DNA from 4 places in the Vibrio tubiashii ATCC 19109 genome. Region 3 is predicted to be linked to each of the others. Evidence: predicted binding sites of a transcription regulator. Region 3 holds the regulator's gene; each other region holds the start of a gene.
What was found. The regulator PurR, encoded in region 3, represses purine synthesis genes. The targets are predictions, from matches to a motif close to TNANGNAAACGTTTNCNTNA.
Positions count from the first base shown of each region.

Region 1: metK (methionine adenosyltransferase) is a predicted target of PurR. The motif match lies at 2,639-2,658, and genes of this name have one in related genera.
Region 2: IX91_RS05785 (inosine/guanosine kinase) is a predicted target of PurR. The motif match lies at 3,953-3,972, and genes of this name have one in related genera.
Region 4: purT (formate-dependent phosphoribosylglycinamide formyltransferase) is a predicted target of PurR. The motif match lies at 3,988-4,007, and genes of this name have one in related genera.

Region 1 covers NZ_CP009354.1:353,769-359,642, reverse strand. The annotation lists gene IX91_RS01805 (hypothetical protein) at 173-409, shown strand; gene tkt (transketolase) at 490-2,484, opposite strand; gene metK (methionine adenosyltransferase) at 2,807-3,961, shown strand; gene IX91_RS01790 (DUF2189 domain-containing protein) at 4,233-5,030, shown strand; gene IX91_RS01785 (SprT family zinc-dependent metalloprotease) at 5,101-5,598, shown strand; gene IX91_RS01780 (endonuclease) at 5,676-5,874, shown strand, end outside.
Region 2 covers NZ_CP009354.1:1,270,441-1,276,314, forward strand. The annotation lists gene purB (adenylosuccinate lyase) at 68-1,438, opposite strand; gene hflD (high frequency lysogenization protein HflD) at 1,604-2,221, opposite strand; gene mnmA (tRNA 2-thiouridine(34) synthase MnmA) at 2,240-3,364, opposite strand; gene IX91_RS05780 (hypothetical protein) at 3,559-3,828, shown strand; gene IX91_RS05785 (inosine/guanosine kinase) at 4,062-5,366, shown strand; gene IX91_RS05790 (H-NS family histone-like protein) at 5,471-5,874, opposite strand, start outside.
Region 3 covers NZ_CP009354.1:1,135,043-1,140,916, forward strand. The annotation lists gene IX91_RS05165 (alpha/beta fold hydrolase) at 1-729, shown strand, start outside; gene IX91_RS05170 (putative signal transducing protein) at 726-1,031, opposite strand; gene IX91_RS05175 (TVP38/TMEM64 family protein) at 1,031-1,723, opposite strand; gene IX91_RS05180 (TfoX/Sxy family DNA transformation protein) at 1,874-2,464, opposite strand; cyclic di-GMP riboswitch class I at 2,598-2,684, opposite strand; gene purR (HTH-type transcriptional repressor PurR) at 2,829-3,836, opposite strand; gene torD (molecular chaperone TorD) at 4,048-4,695, opposite strand; gene torR (two-component system response regulator TorR) at 4,933-5,646, shown strand; gene elyC (envelope biogenesis factor ElyC) at 5,727-5,874, opposite strand, start outside.
Region 4 covers NZ_CP009354.1:1,470,875-1,476,748, forward strand. The annotation lists gene IX91_RS06685 (DUF3187 family protein) at 1-815, opposite strand, end outside; gene IX91_RS06690 (nucleotidyltransferase family protein) at 922-1,695, opposite strand; gene IX91_RS06695 (thiopurine S-methyltransferase) at 2,035-2,685, shown strand; gene purT (formate-dependent phosphoribosylglycinamide formyltransferase) at 2,750-3,925, opposite strand; gene IX91_RS06705 (HD-GYP domain-containing protein) at 4,205-5,410, shown strand; gene cdd (cytidine deaminase) at 5,458-5,874, opposite strand, start outside.

The DNA of each region.
Region 1 (5,874 bases), 780 kb from region 3:
TGTCACAAATACTACCCGATAGTAGGCCAAAGCGCATTAAGTTAGTGATGTGTGCCGAACAATTGAAACTGTATAACTTGAATAATAAGCCAGCAATATAGATAGTCGCTGTGTGAGGTTGTTTTCCTTATGGCTGTTTCTTATCTAGTTTCATCAACCAAAGGAAATGACTATGTCTGGGTACCCAGCCACTCACTTTTGTAAACAGTGCGAACAAGAAGCACCCCATAGTGAAGTGCTTGTAAGAAAGACCAGCAGCTACGACACGGACACTTCTTTGTTAGGTAGAGTCAAACTGATGGCTCATGCCTTTATTAATGGCGGTCACTACTATGACATGGACAGATATGTCACGTGTAAAGTCTGCGGCCACAAAGAGAAGGATAACTGGGGTAACGAGTTTGAGTAGTCGCTACTTGACCTCAGATTGAACGCATAAAAAAACCGAGCCACTAGGCTCGGTTTTCTACTTCATGACTTCAGCAAATCTTATGCTAGTAGCTCTTTTGCTGTGTTTACTACGTTTTCTGTAGTGAAACCGAACATCTTGAATAGCTCACCTGCTGGTGCAGATTCACCAAATGTTGTCATACCGATGATACGACCGTCGAAGCCAACGTACTTGTACCAGAAGTCAGCGATGCCAGCTTCTACAGCGATACGAGCTGTAACGTCAGATGGAAGTACAGATTCACGGTACTCAGCGTCTTGCTTGTCGAATGCGTCAGTAGCAGGCATAGATACTACACGTACCTTCTTACCTTCAGCCGTTAGTTGCGCTGCTGCTTCTACTGCTAGCTCAACCTCAGAACCTGTAGCGATAAGGATTAGCTCTGGCTTGCCTTCACAATCTTTTAGGATGTAACCACCGCGAGCGATGTTTGCAACCTGCTCTTCGTTACGCTCTTGCTGTGCAAGGTTTTGACGAGAGAAGATCAGAGATGTTGGACCGTCTTTACGCTCGATAGCCAGTTTCCAAGCGACTGCAGATTCCACTTGGTCACATGGACGCCATGTGCTCATGTTTGGCGTTAGACGCAGAGAAGCCATTTGCTCAACCGGTTGGTGAGTTGGGCCATCTTCACCAAGACCGATAGAGTCGTGCGTGTAAACTTGGATGTTCTGAACTTTCATCAGAGCCGCCATACGCATCGCGTTACGTGCGTACTCCATGAACATTAGGAACGTTGCGCCGTATGGTACGAAACCACCATGTAGTGCAATACCGTTCATGATCGCTGTCATACCGAATTCACGTACACCGTAGTGGATGTAGTTACCTGACGCATCTTCAGCAGACACAGATTTAGAACCAGACCACATAGTTAGGTTAGAAGGGGCAAGGTCAGCAGAGCCGCCTAGGAATTCAGGTAGCATAGCACCGAACGCTTCTAGTGCGTTTTGCGACGCTTTACGTGATGCGATGTTGGCAGGGTTAGCCTGAAGATCAGCAATGATTGCATTGGCTTTCTCTTCCCACTCGGCAGGTAGTTCACCGTTTAGGCGACGTTTAAGCTCAGCCGCTTCAGCTGGGTAAGCTGCTGCGTATGCATCAAACTTAGTGTTCCACGCTGCTTCCTTAGCTGCGCCTGCTTCTTTCGCATCCCACTCTGCGTATACGTCAGCAGGGATTTCGAATGGACCGTGTTCCCAGCCAAGTTCTTTGCGAGTTGCTGCAATTTCTTCAGCGCCTAGCGGAGCACCGTGACAGTCGTGTGAACCAGACTTGTTAGGTGAACCAAAACCGATGATCGTCTTAGTACAGATTAGAGTTGGGCGTGGGTCAGCTTTCGCTGCAACAATAGCTGCATTGATCGCTTCTGGATCGTGACCGTCTACTGCAGGGATTACGTGCCAGCCGTATGCTTCAAAACGCTTAGGTGTGTCGTCAGAGAACCAACCTTCTACTTCACCGTCGATAGAGATGCCGTTGTCATCCCAGAACGCGATCAGTTTGCCCAGACCTAGTGTACCTGCTAGAGAACATGCTTCGTGCGAGATACCTTCCATCAGACAGCCGTCACCCATGAATGCATAGGTGAAGTGATCAACGATATCGTGGTCTTCTTTGTTGAACTGTGCTGCAAGTGTCTTCTCAGCTAGCGCCATACCAACAGCGTTAGTGATACCTTGACCTAGAGGACCCGTTGTAGTTTCAACGCCTGGTGCATAACCATACTCTGGGTGACCTGGAGTCTTAGAGTGTAGCTGACGGAAGTTTTTCAAATCGTCAATTGATAACTCATAGCCAGAAAGGTGTAGCAAAGAGTAAATCAGCATAGAGCCGTGGCCGTTTGATAAAACGAAACGGTCGCGGTCAGCCCACTCAGGGTTAGACGGGTTGTGATTTAGGTGAGAACGCCAAAGAACTTCAGCGATATCAGCCATACCCATAGGTGCACCTGGGTGACCAGAGTTAGCTTGTTGAACTCCATCCATGCTTAGAGCACGAATTGCGTTAGCGAGATGTTGACGAGAAGACATGTCAGCTCCTGAATGCATTAAGCGAATCAAATATAAAATGAGCGATAATTCTCTCAAAGCACCACCAGCACTGCAATCGTTTTCCAAGACAAAAGCTCACAAATTTCCTCGCTTTCGCAACATATCGATAAAAGTTACTAATATTTCGACCGATTAACGCAAACGTTTGGTTTTAGTAAATAACAAAAAAGAGCTTGTAATCCGAGCATTCAAAACTAAAATAGACGTCTAGATGTAGATACACCTACAGATATCAGTATTATTTATTAGTGCTCCCCCTTTGATAACGGAGCGCTCTCTAAAAATTTAAAGTGGAGCTCACATGGCTAAGCACCTGTTTACTTCTGAGTCTGTTTCAGAAGGTCATCCAGATAAAATTGCAGACCAAATTTCTGATGCAGTCCTTGATGCGATTCTAGAGCAAGACCCAAAGGCACGTGTTGCTTGTGAAACTTACGTAAAGACCGGCATGGTGATGGTTGGTGGTGAAATCACGACTTCAGCATGGGTAGATATCGAAGAGCTAACTCGCCAGACAGTGCGTGAAATTGGTTATGTTCACTCTGACATGGGTTTCGATGCTGACTCTTGTGCGGTTCTAAACACTATCGGTAAGCAATCACCTGACATCAACCAAGGCGTTGATAAAGCAGACCCTAAAGAGCAAGGCGCTGGTGACCAAGGGATCATGTTCGGTTATGCGACCAACGAAACTGACATTCTAATGCCAGCTCCAATTACTTACTCTCACCTTCTTGTTCAAAAGCAAGCTGAAGTACGTAAAAACGGTACACTGCCATGGTTACGCCCTGACGCTAAGTCTCAGGTAACTTTCCAGTACGACCAAGGTAAGATCGTTGGTATTGATGCAGTTGTTCTTTCTACTCAGCACTGTGATTCAATCTCGACGCCTGACCTACGTGAAGCAGTAATGGAAGAGATCATCAAACCTGTACTGCCTTCTGAGTGGATCAATAAAGAGACTAACTTCTTCATCAACCCAACCGGCCGTTTTGTAATCGGTGGTCCTATGGGTGACTGTGGTCTAACTGGTCGTAAGATCATCGTTGATACCTACGGTGGTGCGGCTCGTCACGGTGGTGGTGCTTTCTCTGGTAAAGATCCATCAAAAGTTGACCGTTCTGCAGCATACGCAGCACGCTACGTTGCGAAAAACATCGTTGCTGCTGGTCTAGCAGATCGTTGTGAAATCCAACTTTCTTACGCGATCGGTGTTGCTGATCCAACGTCTATCATGGTTGAGACGTTTGGTACTGAGAAAGTATCTCACGACATCATCATCGAAGCAGTTCGTCAAAACTTCGACCTTCGCCCATACGGTCTGCAAGAGATGCTGAACCTACTTCAGCCTATCTACAAGAAGACTGCGGCATACGGCCACTTCGGTCGCGAAGAGTTCCCATGGGAAGCGACAGATAAAGCAGCTCTACTGCGCGAGTTCGCTGGTCTGAAGTAATCTTTGATTACACTATAAAAATATTAAGAACGTCTGGATTACCAGACGTTCTTTTTTTATGCGCAAAAAAACATCAAGAAATTTGTATTTTTTTGCCATGCGGTCAATAGTTAAAAATATGTTAACGAACAAATCGCACAGCGATCTTGCTTCGTAAACTGTTTAACTGATGCGCCGCTTACATTATTAGAGGTCGCCAAGCCGGGCATCGAGTTTCGTTCACTGTCGCTCAAGAGCGCAGTGTAGGTAGAGAATCGATCAAGGAGGATATATGCCTCGTACGGTGAATCCACACGACTTCGATGACAAGAACAAAGAAGTCAAAGACTCAGAATACGCCCGCACGATTCCGTGTAATCAGGTCAGTATTTCTGCCCCATTCCATTGGCTTGCCCTCGGTCTGCATGACTTTGTCCGTATGCCACTTATCAGCGCCTTTTACGGTTTGTGCTTTATGGCCGCCGCAATAGGTATTGTTTTACTTGTCCAATGGCAGGGCACGCACTTAGTCGTGATGCCAAGTCTCGTTGTCTATATGCTTATTGGTCCTTTCTTAGCGCTTGGTCTTTATGATGCGAGCTGGGAAAGAGAAAAAGGCCATAGTGCAAGCCTACTTCACTCAATGAAAGCGATTGGTCGTAACTCATCTTCTCAATGGGCATTCGCCGTCTTACTGGCGGTATGTATGATCTTCTGGATGAGAATAGCAGCACTTCTACACGCTCTATATCCATCCGTCCAGGGCGCACCGCTAACGGAGTTTCTGCCTTTCTTAGTCATAGGCTCGCTGGTCGGTTTCGTTCTAGCATGTGTCGTATTCAGTATCTCAGCGTTTTCCATTCCATTAATGATGGAACGTCGTGTTGATATGATGACTGCGGTTTTCTCAAGCTTCAATGCAGTGAAATCGAATATTCCAGCCATGATTGTGTGGGCTGCCCTCATTTGTGGCGGTATTCTCGTCGGCTTTGCGACCTACGGAATCGGAATGCTGTTTACCATGCCAATTCTTGGTTATGGTACTTGGCATGCTTATCACGAAACGATCAAGAAAAAGCATCACCCATAAGTCGCGCTCTACACTGAACCAGTATATGATTCGCCTCTAACTATAGAGGCGTTTTTATTTGGAGTGTGCGTTGGACTTGGAACTTGAATACCGAGCAAAAAAGGTCATGGCTGACTGCATCCAGACCGCATCACATACCTTTAAGCGCTCTTTTCCTCTCCCGCAGTTAAACTTCAATCTACGCGGCAAAGCGGCGGGTAAAGCCTACTTGCAACTGAATGAGATTCGCCTCAACCCAGTCTTGTTCACAGAGAATCAGCAGGCATTTTTAGCGGAAGTTATTCCTCATGAAGTCGCTCATCTGATTACCTACCAAGTCTATGGCCGCGTTCGACCACATGGTAAAGAATGGCAAGGAGTCATGGAATCAGTATTTAACGTGCCAGCCCGCACCACCCACAGCTTCGAAACAACGTCAGTGCAAGGGAAAACCTTTGAGTACTACTGTGGCTGTAGCACTTATCCGTTATCCATTCGCCGCCATAATAAAGTATTACGTTATCAAGCAAGCTACCGTTGCCAGCAGTGTCAGCAACCACTTAGTTTTACAGGTAAGCAACTGTCATAATTAAGTAGAGCATCATCAATTTATAGCTAGATTTGCGTGTTAAACTGTAGTTATTACTACTTTTCTAACACTCAATCATGAACAAATCTCTGTGGTTATCTGCTATCGGCTTGTTGTGTGCTGCTGTTGTACATGCTGCGCCCCCTTCATCTTTCTCTAAGGCAAAAAAAGAAGCGGTAAAGATATACGCTGACCATCCCACCAGTTTTTATTGCGGCTGCAATATTTCATGGCAAGGTCGCAAAGGAATACCTGACTTAGAATCATGTGGCTATC
Region 2 (5,874 bases), 140 kb from region 3:
CTTTCCAGCTTTCCAGCTTTCCAGCTTTCCAGCTTTCCAGCTTTCCAGCTTTCCAGCTTTCCAGCTCTTACAACTTATCAGTTAGCTCAATCGCTTGGCCGATGTAGTTTGCTGGCGTCATCTCTTTTAGACGTGCTTTCTCGTGCTCTGGTAGCTCAAGACCGTCGATAAAGTTACGCATTGCTTCGCCATCTACACGCTTACCACGAGTTAGCTCTTTTAGCTTCTCGTATGGTTTCTCGATGCCGTAACGGCGCATAACAGTTTGTACTGGCTCAGCTAGAACTTCCCAGTTTTGGTCTAGTTCCGCAAGCAGTGCTTCACGGTTAACTTCTAGCTTGCTGATGCCTTTTAGTGTTGAAGTGTACGCGATGATTGCGTAGCCCACACCAACACCTAGGTTACGTAGGACTGTTGAGTCAGTTAGGTCACGCTGCCAGCGAGAGATTGGTAGTTTCTGCGCTAGGTGGCCGAATACTGCGTTTGCAAGACCTAGGTTACCTTCTGAGTTTTCAAAGTCGATCGGGTTAACTTTGTGTGGCATTGTTGAAGAACCGATCTCACCAGCAATAGTCTTCTGCTTGAAGTGACCTAGCGCGATGTAGCCCCATACGTCACGGTCGAAGTCGATTAGGATAGTGTTGAAACGTGCAACTGCATCGAACAGTTCAGCGATGTAATCGTGTGGTTCGATTTGAGTTGTGTATGGGTTCCACGTTACGCCTAGAGACTCAGTGATGAACTCTTCAGAGAACTGGTGCCAATCTACTTCTGGGTAAGCAGAAAGGTGAGCGTTGTAGTTACCTACAGCACCGTTAATCTTACCTAGGATTTCAACGTTAGCGATCTGCTTGTATTGACGCTCCATACGGTACGCCACGTTCGCCATCTCTTTACCCATAGTAGAAGGAGAAGCAGGCTGGCCGTGTGTACGAGATAGAAGAGGGATGTCACGGTACTCAACAGCAAGTGCTTTGATAGCGTCAATGATGTTTTTGATTTCAGGAAGAATCACTTCGTCACGAGCTTCTTTTAGCATTAGCGCGTGAGAGGTGTTGTTAATGTCTTCTGAAGTACAAGCAAAGTGAATGAACTCGTTTACAGCGTGAAGCTCAGGAACTCCTGCCACTTTTTCTTTTAGGAAGTACTCAACCGCTTTAACGTCGTGGTTAGTTGTACGCTCGATTTCTTTGATGCGTGCTGCGTCTTCTTCAGAGAAGTTTGCTGCTAACTCATCTAGGAACTTGTTTGCTTCAGCGCTGAATGCTGGTACTTCTGTGATTGCATCTGTAGCTGCAAGCTTTTGTAACCAACGAATTTCAACGATAGAGCGGTACTTTAGTAGTCCAAATTCACTAAAGATGCTGCGAAGTGCGATTGTTTTGCTTCCGTAACGACCGTCTACTGGTGAAACAGCAGTCAATGCTGACAGTTCCATGATGTTCTCCTGAAAATTGAGTTTCTAAATTTTGTGTGCTTTATACCAATTACCAAAGCGTTTGTCACGAACATTGCGCAAACGTTTGCTTTGCTCTTATTTTGGATAGAAAGTGCTTTGGTATAAAAGAAGAAGCTCGCGTCATGCGCGAGCTACTAATTAACGTTAGATTCGAGCTAATAGTATTTGTGCCTGCTCAACCATTTTCTTGCGTCCAAAGATTAGGTGACGACGTTTGCCGCCAACCTGACGCCATAAAACGGCACTGCGAATACCTGATAGAAGAAGAGCGCGAACTTTGTGTTGGTTCGATGTCTGTTGCAGCACTGATGGTGTACCAGTGACTTGAATACGTGGACCAACTGGGCTGATTACATCGAGATAGACGCTGGCAAGGTTGCTAATCATCTGCTCATCAAGTAGATCAAAATGCTCGAGTTGGCGTTCCAACATTTGAATGCGATCGCCTAACTGAGACATGGCATCGTTTCGAGTCTGAAGCTTACGCTCAAGCGCCATGAGGCTAATGATGTAACGTGTGATTTCGCTACCATTAGGAGTACTGTCGATCCCCTTAACCAAACACTCTAGACCAAGCTTGAGGTCGGATTCACGACCGAAAACACCAACGGTATTATTTGGGCTGGTGTTTAAGATCGCTTTTAGGGATGTTTCAAACGCGTCAGAGTCACAGTGACCGTTTTTTGCGACTTGTTGGACCAAGGCGACAGCTTGGCAAATTCCTGCAAAGGCGATGGTACGGTCATATAGTGTGTTAGCCACGTAGTTCTACTCCTAAAATTAAATGCGTTCTTCGATGATTCCGCCACCTAAGCAAACATCATCTTTATAGAAAACAGCAGATTGCCCCGGTGTTACAGCGATTTGAGGCTCGTCAAAGATCACTTTAATGTTTTCATCATCGATAGGGATGATAGTACATGGGATATCTGTTTGACGGTAGCGAGTTTTTACAGTGCATTGTAACGGTTCTTTAATCGCTTCACGAGCAACCCAGTGTAGTTGAGATGCAATCAAACCTTGAGATTTGAGCATTGGGTGATCTTTACCTTGAACAGCAATTAAGACATTGCGCTTAAGATCTTTGTCACCAACGAACCACGGGTCTTCATTACCGCCACCGCCTTTTTGGCCGCCGATATGCAGGCCTTTACGTTGACCTAAGGTGTGGTACATCAATCCGTTGTGCTTACCAATCACTTTACCTTCTGGTGTTTCAATGTCGCCTGGTTGCGCTGGTAGATAGCGGCCTAGGAAATCTGTGAACTTACGTTCGCCAATGAAACAGATACCAGTAGAGTCTTTTTTCTTCGCTGTGATCAGATCTTGTTCTTCAGCTATGCGGCGAACTTCTGGTTTCTCTAAATCACCAACAGGGAATAGGCTGCGTGCAACCTGATCGCTGCTTAGCGTGTACAGGAAGTAGCTTTGGTCTTTGTTGTTGTCTAGACCACGAAGCATGCGTGGCTTGTCGCCATTTTCAACTTCTTCTGGAGTTGGGAATGTACGGCGTACATAGTGACCCATAGCGATATAGTCTGCGTCGAGCACTTCATCCGCAAACTCTAAGAATGCTTTAAACTTGATCTCTTTGTTGCACAGAATATCTGGGTTAGGTGTACGACCTGCTTTGTATTCAGCAAGGAAATACTCGAATACGTTATCCCAATATTCCGCAGCAAAGTTAATCGTGTGCAGGTGAATGCCTAGCTTGTCACAGACCGCTTGCGCATCGGCAAGATCTTCAGCTGCTGTACAGTATTCTTCGTTGTCATCTTCTTCCCAGTTCTTCATAAACAGGCCTTCAACTTGATAGCCTTGCTGCTTAAGAAGATACGCAGATACAGATGAATCAACGCCACCGGACATGCCAACGATGACTTTCTTTTGACTGTTGTCAGACATTACTAAACACCACTTAATTTAACTGGACGCAGATTTTATCAGAAAGCATAGCGAGGGGACAGATCCGAGATCGAACTCACACTTCGATTTCGGGCGTTTATTAGACGTTTGCTTAGTGAAAATCGCGGAAACTTAACTATTAACCTGTATATGTGGCATAGTGGCGAAAATTCAAGAGAGCCAGAGTGAATCTAATGAGCGAAGAAAACCAAATCATCGAAGAAGCCCAGTTGATTGAAGTTATCGAAAACCAACTAGAAGATGGAAATCCAGTTAAGGTAAAAGAGACCTTAATGCGTTTGATGATGACGGGCACGCCTCGTGAAGACGCTATCGCTATGATGGCGTGCGCAGTAGCGATTGAAATCTTTGATGTAATGAAAAACGAAGGTGAGTTCAACTTGAAGCGCTATGCTGAGAACCTAGATCGCTTACCGGACCTTAGCTTTATGGAAGGTGAATAAGCCACGACTCCTTTCGATAAAACAGCCAGCCTATAGCGCTAAGAGCACTCACCAAAAGTGGGTGCTTCATCAATCGACCATCCCACTTATTTATTACATTCATAGCTGCTCAGATTTTAATTGCCGATGCAAACGTTTGCTATAATACCTTTTGTTGCCGTCCTAAAACCTGCAAGGTAGAATCCGGCATCCTTTCATCCCTTATTCAGATTCTTTACTGCAGAAGCATTGTTATGAAATTTCCTGGTCAACGTAAATCGAAGCATTACTTTCCTGTTCACGCTCGTGATCCATTAGTGAGTCAATCACAAGAAAGTAAAAAAATGTCGCGCACGCATATTATCGGCATTGATCAAACTCTTGTTGATATTGAGGCCAAAGTAAGCAGTGAGCTTATCGAAAAATACCAACTGAGTAAGGGACACTCGCTCGTTATTGATGATGAGACTGCAGAAGCGCTATATAACGAACTCAAAGAACGTGATTTGATCACCAATGAATACGCTGGTGGTACGATTGGTAATACGCTCCACAACTATTCAGTACTGGCTGATGACCGCTCTACGCTTTTAGGCGTAATGAGCCAAGATATTAAAATTGGCAGTTATGGTTACCGCTACTTATGCAATACATCAAGCCGTATGGATCTAAACCACCTTCAAGGTGTCGACGGGGCAATTGGTCGCTGTTTCGCATTAATTACTGAAGACGGTGAGCGCACTTTTGCTATTAGTGAAGGGCAAATGAACCAGCTCCATCCAGATAGCATTCCTGAGAAAATATTTAAAAACGCTTCTGCTTTGGTGTTAACCGCTTACTTGGTGCGTTGCAAGAAAGGCGACCCAATGCCTGAAGCGACGATGAGAGCGATCGAGTACGCAAAAAAACATGACGTACCTGTCGTACTGACTCTAGGCACTAAATTCGTTATTCAAGATGATCCAAAGTTCTGGCAAGACTTTTTAAACGAGCATGTTTCAGTAGTAGCAATGAATGAAGATGAAGCGGAAGCACTAACCGGAGAATCCGATCCTCTTGCAGCTTCTGATAAAACGCTAGAGTGGGTTGATTTAGTATTATGTACCGCTGGGCCAGTAGGCCTATTTATGGCGGGTTATACTGAAGAGTCTGCAAAACGTGAAACGTCTTTACCATTATTGCCAGGCAGTATTGCAGAATTTAACCGCTACGAATTTAGCCGACCTGCTTCAAAAGGGCTTTGCGATAATCCAATTAAAGTTTACTCGCATATTTCACCTTATATGGGTGGCCCAGAGAAAATTAAGAATACCAATGGTGCTGGTGATGCCGCTCTTTCTGCTTTATTACATGATATGGCAGCGAACAAATACCATAAAGAAAATGTGCCTAACTCAAGCAAGCACGCACATTCATACTTAACTTATTCATCGTTCTCGCAAGTATGTAAATACTCTAATCGCGCCAGTTACGAAGTGTTAGTGCAGCATTCACCGCGTTTATCTCGTGGACTTCCTGAGCGAGAAGATAGCTTGGAAGAAGCGTACTGGGAACGTTAATTCCGTTATTGAACGATAAAAGCTTCATTAAATTGAGGCTTTTTTATTTGCGGCAATAATAAAAAAGCGCCATATAGGCGCTTTTTGTAAATCATTAAAAGTGATTAGATTAGGAAGTCGTCTAGTGACTTGCCGGCATCTAGTTGCTCTTGGATTACTGAAGGTGTACGACCTTGACCTGTCCAAGTTTTCTCTTCACCTGAAGCATCTACATATTTATATTTTGCTGGGCGAGGAGCACGCTTCGCTTTTGGCTTACTTCCTTTAGACTCACCTGCCAATGCAGAAATAAGCGCTTCGACGTCGATGCCGTCTTTAGTAATCTGTTCAGCAATGGCGGCTAATTTAGCTTCTTGCTCTGCAGCTGCTTCACGTTCAGCTTCTTCTGCTTCTTTACGCTCAGCTACAACAGTAGTTAGTTTATCTAACGCTTCTTCTAATTGCTCAAGTGTTAGCTCTCGAGAAAAAGCACGTAGACTACGAATGTTTAATAGTGTTTTTGTTAGTT
Region 3 (5,874 bases):
AGTTCCTCAATTTGGTTTAAGCAAATCAAAGCGTATAAACAGCATTTTAATCTATTACTTATCGATCTTCGTGGTCACGGTAAGTCGAATCAATTGATCAAAGAGCTAATGGCAAACCGCTATACGTTTCAAGCGGTGACAATGGACATTCTTAAGGTGCTTGATCACTTAAAGATACGTTCGGCTCATTTTGTTGGTATGTCTCTCGGCACGATAATTGTTCGAAACCTAGCGGAACTTGCAACAGATAGAGTCAAGTCGATGGTGCTAGGTGGCGCTGTAACGCGATTTAACGTCCGTTCGCAGATATTGGTTAGGCTAGGTGGCATGTGCAAACACGTTATCCCTTATATGTGGTTATACAGCCTTTTTGCTTATATTGTGATGCCGCAGCGTACTCAGAGGGAATCAAGGCACTTATTTATCCGCGAAGCAAAGAAGCTTTGCCAGAAAGAGTTTAAGCGTTGGTTTATTCTCACTTCGGAAGTTAACCCACTGATGAAGTATTTTAAGGATAGAGAACTGCCAATCCCAACGCTCTATTTGATGGGTGAGAAAGACTATATGTTTATTCAACCTGTGAAAGAGATGGTCGCAGCACATCGTAAAAGTAAGTTACTTGAGATTGCCGATTGCGGCCATGTATGTAACGTCGAGCGACCAGAAGAGTTCAATCACCATTCAATTTCATTTATTCAGCAGCAAATTGAAGCGCCTAAAATCGGTTAAGGTGCTGCTTGTCCGCATTGCCAACATGCGCCAAATTGAGGCTCGTTCATTTCCCCGCATTGGTTACAAAGCCAATTACTGCCAACATCTGCATTGTTAAATTGTTCGATAACCGTATTGGCATGCTTGGCTTGTTCTGGGTCAAGTAACCAGACATAAGGTTCGCTACTCTCGCCAAAAGGTATTTCACCTTGGAGCCCAAACACGCCTTCACCGCGAACTTCACAGTCAATCTGTTGAGACTTAAGAAGCTCACAAACAATGTGAGCTTCGGTAGGCGTCGATGCGGAATAGATCCTCATTAAGCATTTCCATTTGATGTTGAAGGGGAGCTCTTAATTTTAGCCATAATCCATTTTGCAATGACAGGGAATAAGCCGAGAAGTGCAAAAGAGGCTAAAACGGTTGGAGATACGATACCCGACAAGCTGTCTATTTGAGCCAGTTGAGTACCAGCATTCAGGTAAACCGCAGTTCCTGGCAACATACCGAGTTGACTCACCAAATAGAATCGAGCCGTCGCGATAGGTGTTAAACCCATTAACAAGTTGATGAGGAAGAATGGGAACACTGGAATTAATCTCAGTGAGAACAGATAAAATGCGCCATCTTTTTCAACGCCTTGGTTGATGGCATTGAGCTTTTCACCAAATTTGCTTTGTACCCAATCACGCAATAAGTATCGGCTGCTCAAAAATGCGAGTGTTGCACCTATGGTGCTAGCGAAAGAAACCAGCAGTAAGCTTGTCCAGAAACCGAAAAGGGCAGCACCCAAAAGAGTCACGACCGCAGCGCCAGGAATCGAAAAAGCGGTGATGGCAACATAGGCGATAAAATAGCTCGCCGCGGCGATAGTAAAGTTGTCAGCAATAAATGCCGCAAGCTCAGCTTGCTGGGCTTTGGCATTGTCTAGCGTGAGATACTGGCCAAAATTGACGCCAAGTAAAACAATCAATGCGACGAAAACAATTCCTAGGATGATCTTTTTATTCATGTTGAGCAGCTCCATTTAATTTCATGGATATCAAATATTAGTGTTACTAGACAAGACAGGGAAAGCAAGCGACAAATTTCAAGGTGGCAGATAAAAAACAATAAAAAAGTCAGCACTAAGGCTGACTTCTTCTAGATATATTGTTTTAGATTAGCTAACTTGCGTTAACAGTTCCTGACGTCGGCTTTGTGGGATAACCGACCAGTGCGTGCCTTTAATAGCACCTTCTAAAGCCCAGAGAAGTTCGATGTTAACATCGGCAGAGTGTGTAGACTGGATAGCCTTAAAAGCGTGTACGGCGCCCACCTCTTCTAAGTTTTCGACAGTGTCTATGCCTGCTTTCTTAAGCATGCGTTCTGTCGCTAGCCTTAAATTAGGAAGATCCTTCAAGCGATTCGGTTTCGCCTGCGATTGGCATTGTTTCTCTTGGTTTGCGGCTTTTAACGCGACGCTAGCAATCTTTAACGTTTTACCTGCGTCTGCTGCCCAGTCATCACAAAGCGCAAAATACTTTGTCACGACGGGAAAGCCGCGTTTTTTGTATACGTAAGGTTCTAGCCCTTGAGACTTAAATTGTTTAGCGAGAGCCGCGTCCGCGCGTACGTGAAGCTTATCGTTGACGACAAGTGCGAACATAGTGTCATCAGCAAAAATGCCAAAGCCACCAAACATTGAGCGAGACTTGATATGTCCTAACTGCTCAAATAAACGCATTGAGTCTTTTAGTATTGGTTTATCCATGCTGTGTTTTCTCGGTGTATAAGTATACGCCACCAATGCAGGTCCGAGAGATTAGCAAAATTATGCAGAGACATTGTCAGTAAGGTGTCATACGAGTGCAAGTAAAAGCGGTATGACAGTTTGCATATTCGCCATCGGCAACCCCGCTACCAGACAATAAATTGTTTAAGGCCGGAGGCTTTGCGTCCCATCCTTTCGGAATGGTTTGCCCTGTTCGTGGCATTAATCGAACACTTTAAGAATAAATAAATTCTGCGCAGAACATCACGTTTGTATAGGATAAATGTGACATTGGTTCAATAAATAGAGGGGAGATATACGCTTAGCCAATAGTACGGCTACTAGCTAAGCGTCTGAGTTAAGGTTATTTATTTAGATTACGAACGGTATTACGCTCAACAATCTCTGGGTGCATCTCAAACACGCGTTTTTCGTGCTCTTTGTCTTTAATTCGCTCAAGAAGAATTTCAAAGGCATTCTTACCAACACGACGTTTTGGTTGGTGAACCGTTGTTAACGGCGGAGAGAAGTACTCGGCCAGTTCAATATTATCGTAACCAATTACGGAAATATCTTGTGGGATTTGAATGCCTTTTTGTTGCAGGCGGCTCATTAAACCAAGTGCCATGGTGTCATTAAAACAGAACACGGCTGTTGGCTTTTTATCCATTGCAACAATTTTATCTGCCGCCAATACCGCTGTATCACATTCGAAGTTACCTTCAAGAATCCAATCTTCATTTACCGGTAGTTCCGCTTCGGCCATGGCACGCTTAAAGCCACTAATACGCTCAACACATGCTGCTTTTTCGAAGTGACCACTTAAACAAGCAATGTCAGTGTGACCACGTTCAATTAGGTATTTGGTTGCTAAGTAGCCGCCTTCTTCTGAGTTATCGATGATCTTATCTGCTTGAGAACTCTCTGGGCCCCAATCCATAACTACTTTTGGAATATCTTTGTGGCGATCAAGCATTTCGCTCAGCTCTTCAGTCAGATCTGAACACATCACTAGGATGCCATCTACACGCTTTTCAGCCAACATGCGAATGTAGTCGCGTTGTTTTTCATAGATGCCGCCTGTATTACACAGAATCAAGGTGTAACCTTGGCGGTAACAGTAGCTTTCTACGCCGTCGATAACTTCTGAGAAAAATAGGTTCGTCGATTGTGTCACTAACATACCGATTGTACGAGTAGTGTTGCACTTAAGACTACGAGCAACTGCACTCGGTGCATAATTAAGCTCGGTTACCGCTTCCATCACTTTTTCTTGTGTCGCTTCGGCAACAAAGCGTGTTTTGTTAATCACGTGAGACACAGTGGTTGTTGAAACACCAGCAAGGCGAGCAACGTCTTTAATAGTGGCCATAAATTTTGTCCTGTCGATGACTGCCACGAGAATATATTCAGTTTAGAATAAGTTGGCAGAAAGTATCAGAAACACAAAAACCGCTCTTATTTAGCGGTTTGTATTTGAATAGTTCATTTTTATCGTTTGCGGTCACGATTTTAGACCGCAATCCGACTTAGGGCAAACACATTTCTTCGAACTGACCTGTGTCAGTTCACATTGTCAGACTCTATTCACCGATTAAGTATGTGCAATCTAACTCTAAGAATGCCACTGTGAGAGAAGCGATCGCCGAGTAAAAACCGAACTCATCGAGTGTTTGACACTTAGCTGAAAACTTAGGGGTCCAACTTAGAAGGTGCTGACGAATGAAGCCCTCTTGCTCGATCAGTGCTTCTTCAATATGACGCTCTTGCTCAAGCTCATTAGAGCGAATGATGAGGTTGCCGAGAAAATCCAGCTCAATGGCAATATGGTCAGCAGGTTCATTTAAGCCTTCATCGACAGCAACACCATGCTCTAGCATTAACGCTTCCATCTCTTTCGCTGGTTTGTCGTTAAGCAGGCCAGTCTCTCCAATGTACATTGAAGCGTAAGGTAGTGCAGAGTCGCGATCAGACTTCAAAAATAGATCACAAAAATCAGCGGCAAGCTCTAGTTGTGCATCTTCGCGATCGATAAGGCGATTGAGTGCATCAATGACACGATCAATCGACGGCTTTAGATCGGCATTCTCGCCAAGGCCAGTAAGGAAAGAGCGGATTTGAGCTGAATGGTACTGTTCAAGGTTCTCTTCCGTTAATTCTTTGGCGTAAAGGCTTGAAAGCCACCAATAGATTTCCGCACGTTTCTCGTTGAATGCTTTGATTTCTTGCATTAGGTATCACTCCCAAAATAACTACCTATTAGTGTAACTAATAAAAATGAATAGCGGTAATGGCTTACGTGACAATAAAAGACGAATTATGAGCATTTATTAACAAAGGCGGCGGTTTTGTCTTGAATCAATAAAAAATCATCTTTCTCGTTTTTAAAGTGATAAATACTAGAAATGTTACTATTTATGAATAGAATAAATGATAGAACTATTCCCAATGCAAATTAAGTGGTGCAGATGAGTTATCACGTACTAGTAGTAGAAGACGACGTAGTGACTCGCAGCAAGCTCGTTGGCTACTTTCAGAATGAAGGTTACCAAGTCAGCGAAGCAGAAAGCGGCGAGCAGATGCGAGACATGCTACAAAGCAACGCGATTGATTTGGTGATGTTGGATATTAATCTACCCGGTGAAGATGGATTAATGCTAACTCGCGAACTTCGCAGTCAATCAGACATTGGAATTATCCTGGTAACAGGACGCACGGACAGCATCGACAAAATCGTTGGCCTTGAAATGGGCGCCGATGACTATGTCACTAAACCTTTTGAATTACGCGAGCTATTGGTTCGAGTTAAGAATTTACTGTGGCGAATTTCCGCTGCACGTAACTCGTCAGGCTCTGACAGCGCAGCGAAGCAAGATGATAATGTTGTTCGCTTTGGTGAGTGGACGTTTGACGTTCAGCGCCGTGCACTGAGTCGTAACGGTGAGCCGGTTAAGCTGACTAAAGCAGAATATGAACTGCTAGTGGCTTTATCCTCTTATCCGAATCAGGTTCTCAGCCGTGAACGTATCTTAAATATGATCAGCCACCGTGTTGATGCACCAAACGATCGCACAATTGATGTCTTGATTCGTCGCATGCGAGCAAAAATGGAATTCGATCCAAAGAATCCACAAATTTTTGTCACCGTTCATGGCGAAGGCTATATGTTTGCAGGTGACTAAATGTTACCGCGTCAACAGACATAAAAATACCGAGGCTTGACTCGGTATTTTTCTATCTAGGATTCATAGTTTACTTGGTATCAAACTTTGCTTTCAGAAGCTTGCAGCGCTTGCTCTTCATAATCTGACGCCCAATTCCTAAGCGTTTGCCAAATTTGACCTAAGGTTTCGTGCCAATAACGCTCGGTTTGCTCCAAATACACCGCTTTAGGTGTGTATTTAGCCCAT
Region 4 (5,874 bases), 340 kb from region 3:
TCTCCGCCATCATCCAATAGGCCTTGAGATGAAGCTAGTTGACCAATAAAAGTATGATTTTCAAACCACTCATAGCGATAGCTGATACCAATTGTCCATGTAGAATCACGGTAGGGCATTTGAACAAAGTCTGTAGGGGTATCTCTAAATGTTAAGGCTGCGGTAGCATCAAGCGCATGTTTTTCTCTTACATAGCCATAATTTACCTGCACGCTCTGCTCAAAATCTGACGCGCTGAAAAGGCCATTGTCGGTGTCGTTGTAATAGAGCGAAACGCCAAGCGATATACCATGATGGTCATTAGTAAACGCTTGATATTGTATGTATCCTGTTACTGCACTGCTCAAGGTTTTACCACGAAACCCTTCCTCTTGTACGCCGTACTCTGGCATATCGATAACAAATCGGTTCCGCTCGACATCTTCGCGTCCATTCTGGTCAATACCAACGAAGTCATGAAAGGCAATAGTGGGTTTATCTAGATGGTTGTTGGCAGCAAAGTTCCAGCGATATTGGAGGTCGATTTGCCAATTTGTGTCGAGTTGCCATTTGCTACCAATAGCAAGCTGGTTTTGGTAATAATCGAGTTCATAAGTCGCAGTCACTGCCCAAATACTGGAAATGGTTCCTGACCCATAAACTTCATATTCATCGCTGTCTAAAGAGAATCCAGAACGGAGCTGAGGAGAGTGGACGTTGGTATGCAGAGGCGACTGAGTATAGCTTTGAAGAGGGCCGTATCCGTCGTCGGCTGAGGCATAATTTAACGTTAGCAAAACGATCATGCTGATCAAGAGCCAGAGCTTCCCTCCCATTGTTGCCTCCAACTTATTTTTATCTGTTTGATAGAAATATAGTTTAAGAGGTGAAGCTTTGCTAAATCGAAAGGCTTACCTGAATGTTCAGGTAAGCCCAATAAGGTTAGGCTGCGCTTAGGTGAGTGGTAATGTATGGCTGCCAAGCGTTTTGATATAGTTCTTTAGATTCACGGCGCATATTGCGAATCTGTGCCATTTCAAACTCGTTGTATTCACGGCCTTCAATCGCAGCGGCACGCTCGATTTTTTGAATACGTTCGTAGATGTCATGCTCTGGGCCACTTTTCACATCAGCTATGGCTTTAAGGTGAAGCTGTACTTCAGCGACTAAGTTTGTTTTTGGCAGCTGAACGAGAACGTTTAAATCGCGGTATCCAGATTCCGCTGGTTTCTTAAAGCGGTTTTTAACTTTAACAATGGTTGTTTCGCGGTTAAGTACTTCATAGGCAGACATCAGGCTTTCAATGTCGTCAGCGACAATCGTTGCACGGGCTAGGTCTGTAATTCGCTCTGTTTGACCATCAAGTTCATAAGCAATCTTTTCTTTAGCACGGTCAGACGATTTAACACCAGCGAAGTAAGATTCTGTTGAAGTCAGTAGAGCAGTACTTTTACAGATGGTCTCTAGTTCTGCTTGAGCTTGATGGGCTTTGCTATAAAGAACGTCGAAATCAGTGTATGGCTGAAGTGGAGTGGTCGACATTGACTTAATGCCGTAAAGGCCGCTTAGGTTATGTTTGAATGCTTTGGAACACACTTCGTTCTGGTTAGTAGAACGGTTTTCCTCGTTACCCGGCGCGGTTGGAATAGCAGCAAATGCAGGGGCACGGCTGAGCATTAGAAGCATCAGGGCCGTAGTTCGCAAAAATAGGCTCATTCACTCTCCTTAGATGTGTAGGGCTTAGCTAAAAAGGTGTCGAAAAAAGTTTCAATCACTAGCGCTACTCATCTCTACATAGTTAATGGGGGCACTTTGTGCGATTCCAATCGCTTTCCCATCGACCGTTGATAAAACTTTGAACAGTCTCGCATTTCCTTTGCGTTTAATTAGAGTGCAACCCTTTTCAAAGGTTCATCTTCAATGTGTAACTAAGTATATCTGATGAAAATGAACCTAATCTGAATAAAGTTTTCAGAATAGGATTGGTGAAGGGATACCACTTAGCTTCACTTTCCGATAGGCTATGCGCTACGAAGTCAGTCACAGAGAAACAAAATGAGAGACCCAGAATTTTGGCACGGTAAATGGGCGGCAAACCAGATCGGTTTTCACCTAGAGGACGTGAATCCGCTACTGATTAAATATTGGCAGGAAACGAACCCAAGCCAAGAGGACAACGTTTTTGTCCCTTTGTGTGGAAAGTCAGAAGACTTGGTATGGCTGGCAACGAAACACTCTGATGTTCAGGGGGTAGAGCTGAGCAATATTGCCGTGCGTGCTTTCTTTGCTGAACATTTTTACACGCCAATGGTGATGCCGATTAATGGTCAGCATGAGCTGTTTCAGTTTGATGAGCTATCTATCTATGTCGGTGACTACTTTACTGCGCCAATCAAGCCGGTTGATATCGTTTATGATCGAGCCTCGCTCATTGCTTTACCAAAAGAAATGCGAGTGCAATACGTAGAAAAGATTAAGTCGCTCCTTAAACCCGATGGGCGCATTTTGCTGGTTACTCTCGATTATGATCAAGAGTTAATGCCGGGACCTCCATTTGCTGTCCCTGAATCAGAGGTGAGAGCGCTGTACGATGGCTACAAGATCACTAAGCTAGAGAGCAATGAAGAAGCTGAGAAGCATCCTAAGATTGCTAAACATGAATCTGCACGATTCGCTGAAGAAGTTTACTTGATTGAAGTGGTTTAAATTTAAGATAAACAAAGGCTTGGTCATTTCAAATGACCAAGCCTTTTAGTTTCGATAAAACGATTTAGTAAATGATTTTTACTTTATCTGCGCTTTGTTTAGCGTCTTTAATTGCTTGTTCGATGGATTCACGACGAGCAATGGCGACTCCTAAACGGCGGCGTCCATCAATATCGGGTTTGCCGAATAATCGTAGCTGAGTTTGTGGCGCAGCTAACGCATCGCCTAGGCCTTCGAAGCGAATATCGCTAGATGTTCCTTGCCCTAAGATAACGGCTGAGGCTGCAGGGCCATACTGAGTAATCCCAGCGATTGGCATACCTGCAAATGCGCGAACGTGCAGAGCGAACTCAGAACTATCTTGTGACATCAGAGTAACTAGGCCAGTATCGTGCGGACGAGGTGAGACTTCGTTAAAGATAACCGTGTCGCCTTTGACAAACAGCTCAACTCCAAAGATGCCGTAACCGCCAAGTGCGTTAACAACTTTACCCGCAGCGTCTTGGGCAGCGGCTAGCGCGATGTCTGTCATGGTTTGTGGCTGCCAAGATTCACGGTAGTCGCCATCCTCCTGACGGTGGCCGATTGGCGCGCAAAAATGAACGCCATCAACAGCGCGAACAGTGAGCAAGGTGATCTCGTAATCGAAATCAATAAACCCTTCTACAATAACGCGACCTGCTCCAGTACGTCCGCCTTCTTGTGCATAGTTCCAAGCTTTATCAATATCTTCAGCGCTTTTAATTACACTTTGGCCTTTACCTGAAGAACTCATGACCGGTTTACATACACAAGGCACACCAACCGCTTCTACTGAGGCAACAAACTCTTCATAGCTGTCTGCAAAGCGATAAGGGGAAGTGGTTAAGCTTAGCTCTTCTGCGGCTAAGCGACGGATCCCTTCACGGTTCATTGTTAGCTTTGTTGCTTTCGCGGTTGGCACGACGTTCAAGCCTTGGGCTTCTAATTCTACTAACGTATCGGTCGCGATGGCTTCAATTTCAGGGACGACATAATCAGGCTGTTCTTTTTCGATGATTGCCTGTAGCGCGTCTCCATCAAGCATATCTAATGTATAGCTGCGATGGGCAACCTGCATCGCTGGTGCATTTTCGTAACGATCGCATGCGATCACTTCAAGACCAAGGCGTTGGCATTCGATGGCGACTTCTTTACCGAGTTCACCTGAGCCAAGAAGCAGAACGCGAGTTGCATGATTTGCTGTTGCAGTACCGAACATAATTAACCCTAAAATGTAAGAGGAATAGAAGGTTTTGCGAGCATGATACTCATTGGAAAAAGAAAAGCAAACGTTTGCTTTGTGGTGTTTGGTGAATTTTAGTGGTGGAGTACTGCGAGACAAGAGCGATGAAAATTACGATTTCGATAATTCTCTACTTTATTACCGCTTTTTGGGTGTTTATTGAGCAATTGCAATCACTTATTACGTAAATACTCAGCATTAGAGTTATAATCACTAACAATAATCAACTCTAATAAGAATACGGCTACTAACTTAATGCAGTTCGACCCAGAAAAATCCATAAAAATACCAATCGGTACGCTGACCGTTGGCATGTTTGTGACTGCAATTGAAGACAGTAAACGCGTCAATCTCGCCAATGCGGGGCGTGTACCGTCCGAACAAGCAGTCAAACAGCTTGTTAAAAATGGAGTTAAATTTGCTTGGGTAGACAAGGAGTTGTCAGTAAAAGGGAGTGTTTTTAAACCCGTTAAGGTTGTGGAAGAAACTGAATCGCCACAAGAAGCATCAACGCCAGTGAAGCGGAAAAAGGTGAGCCGCTTTTCACAGCAAAAGAAAGCGCAGAAAATCATCAAAGAAGCGAAGGGGCTGGCTAACAGGATTCTGACGCAAACTTTTGAAGGTAAGCCAATCCATGTCTCTGAATTGGATGATCTCGCAGACGACATGATCGAGTCCGTGTTGCTTGACTCAGATGCATTGCATTGTGTGTCTGCGCTGCGTAATAAAGATGAATACTTACTTGAACACTCAGTCAACGTTGCGACTCTGCTCGTGACCTTTGGTAAACATCTTGGCCTGCCGAAAGAGACGCTAAAACAAATGGCGATTGGGGGCATTATTCACGATGTTGGCAAAATTAAGGTTGATGATAAAGTTCTGCACAAACCTGCTCGGTTAACACCCGAAGAGTTCGAGCATATGAAGCTTCATCAGGTTTACGCGAAAGAGATCATCACTACGGTTACAGGTTTGAGTGATGTTAGCCGCGATGTTTGTTTGATGCATCATGAAAAACTCGATGGGAACGGCTATCCAGCGGGGCTAAAAGGGGATGAAATCCCTCTACACGGTCGTATGAGCTGTATTGTTGATATCTATGATGCGTTGACTGCCGATCGCTGTTACAAGCAAGGCATGAGCCCAGCAGAAGCGTTTAAAATACTCTTGAGCTTAACACCGAATCATTTAGACAAAGAGTTGGTGTACAAATTCATCAACTGTATTGGCGTTTTCCCTGTCGGGGCTTTGGTCGAGTTGAGTGATGGACGTGTAGGTATTATTTGGACTTCGAACTCCCACGAGCCGCTAAAGCCAGAAATCAAATGTTTCTATTCGCGTAAGTATCATCGTTTTGTCGATGTAAGTTTTGTCGATATGAAAACAACCAAACTAACGATTAAAAAGGCTATAGCCCCTAGTCAGTTAGAAGTCGACCCCAAACTGTTTTTCGATGTTTAACCCCGAATTGATACAAGAAAAGGCGCTAATTTAGCGCCTTTCTCAGTTTAAAGTTCCAAGTAAGTGATTGGAATATCAGGGTTTAGTGCTTCTAGCGTCGCTTGCGTGTTTGCTAGATGGCTGATAGTACCGTCTTCTACTTCTACCAAGGCCGCAGAATCAATACTTTCGAGCTCCTTACGGTCTAACAGTAACTGGATCAACGCAACCTGAAGTGGCGGTAGGCTTGGGTTAAATGCAGCGTTTTCTGCATATGCGCCTTGATATACTTTGCCATCTTTGGTCTTAATCGCGACACCACTTAAGTTATGTGTGTAAGGGGCATGGCTTCGATTTAAGGCAGCGACAGCCAGTTGTAGTAGCTCATCTTGCTCTTGTGTCTGTTTTCCATGGTCAACAGAGGTCATCAATGCTGATTCGATGCCAAGATCTGAAGGGCCAAACGACTCTGGTAAGTAGTAATG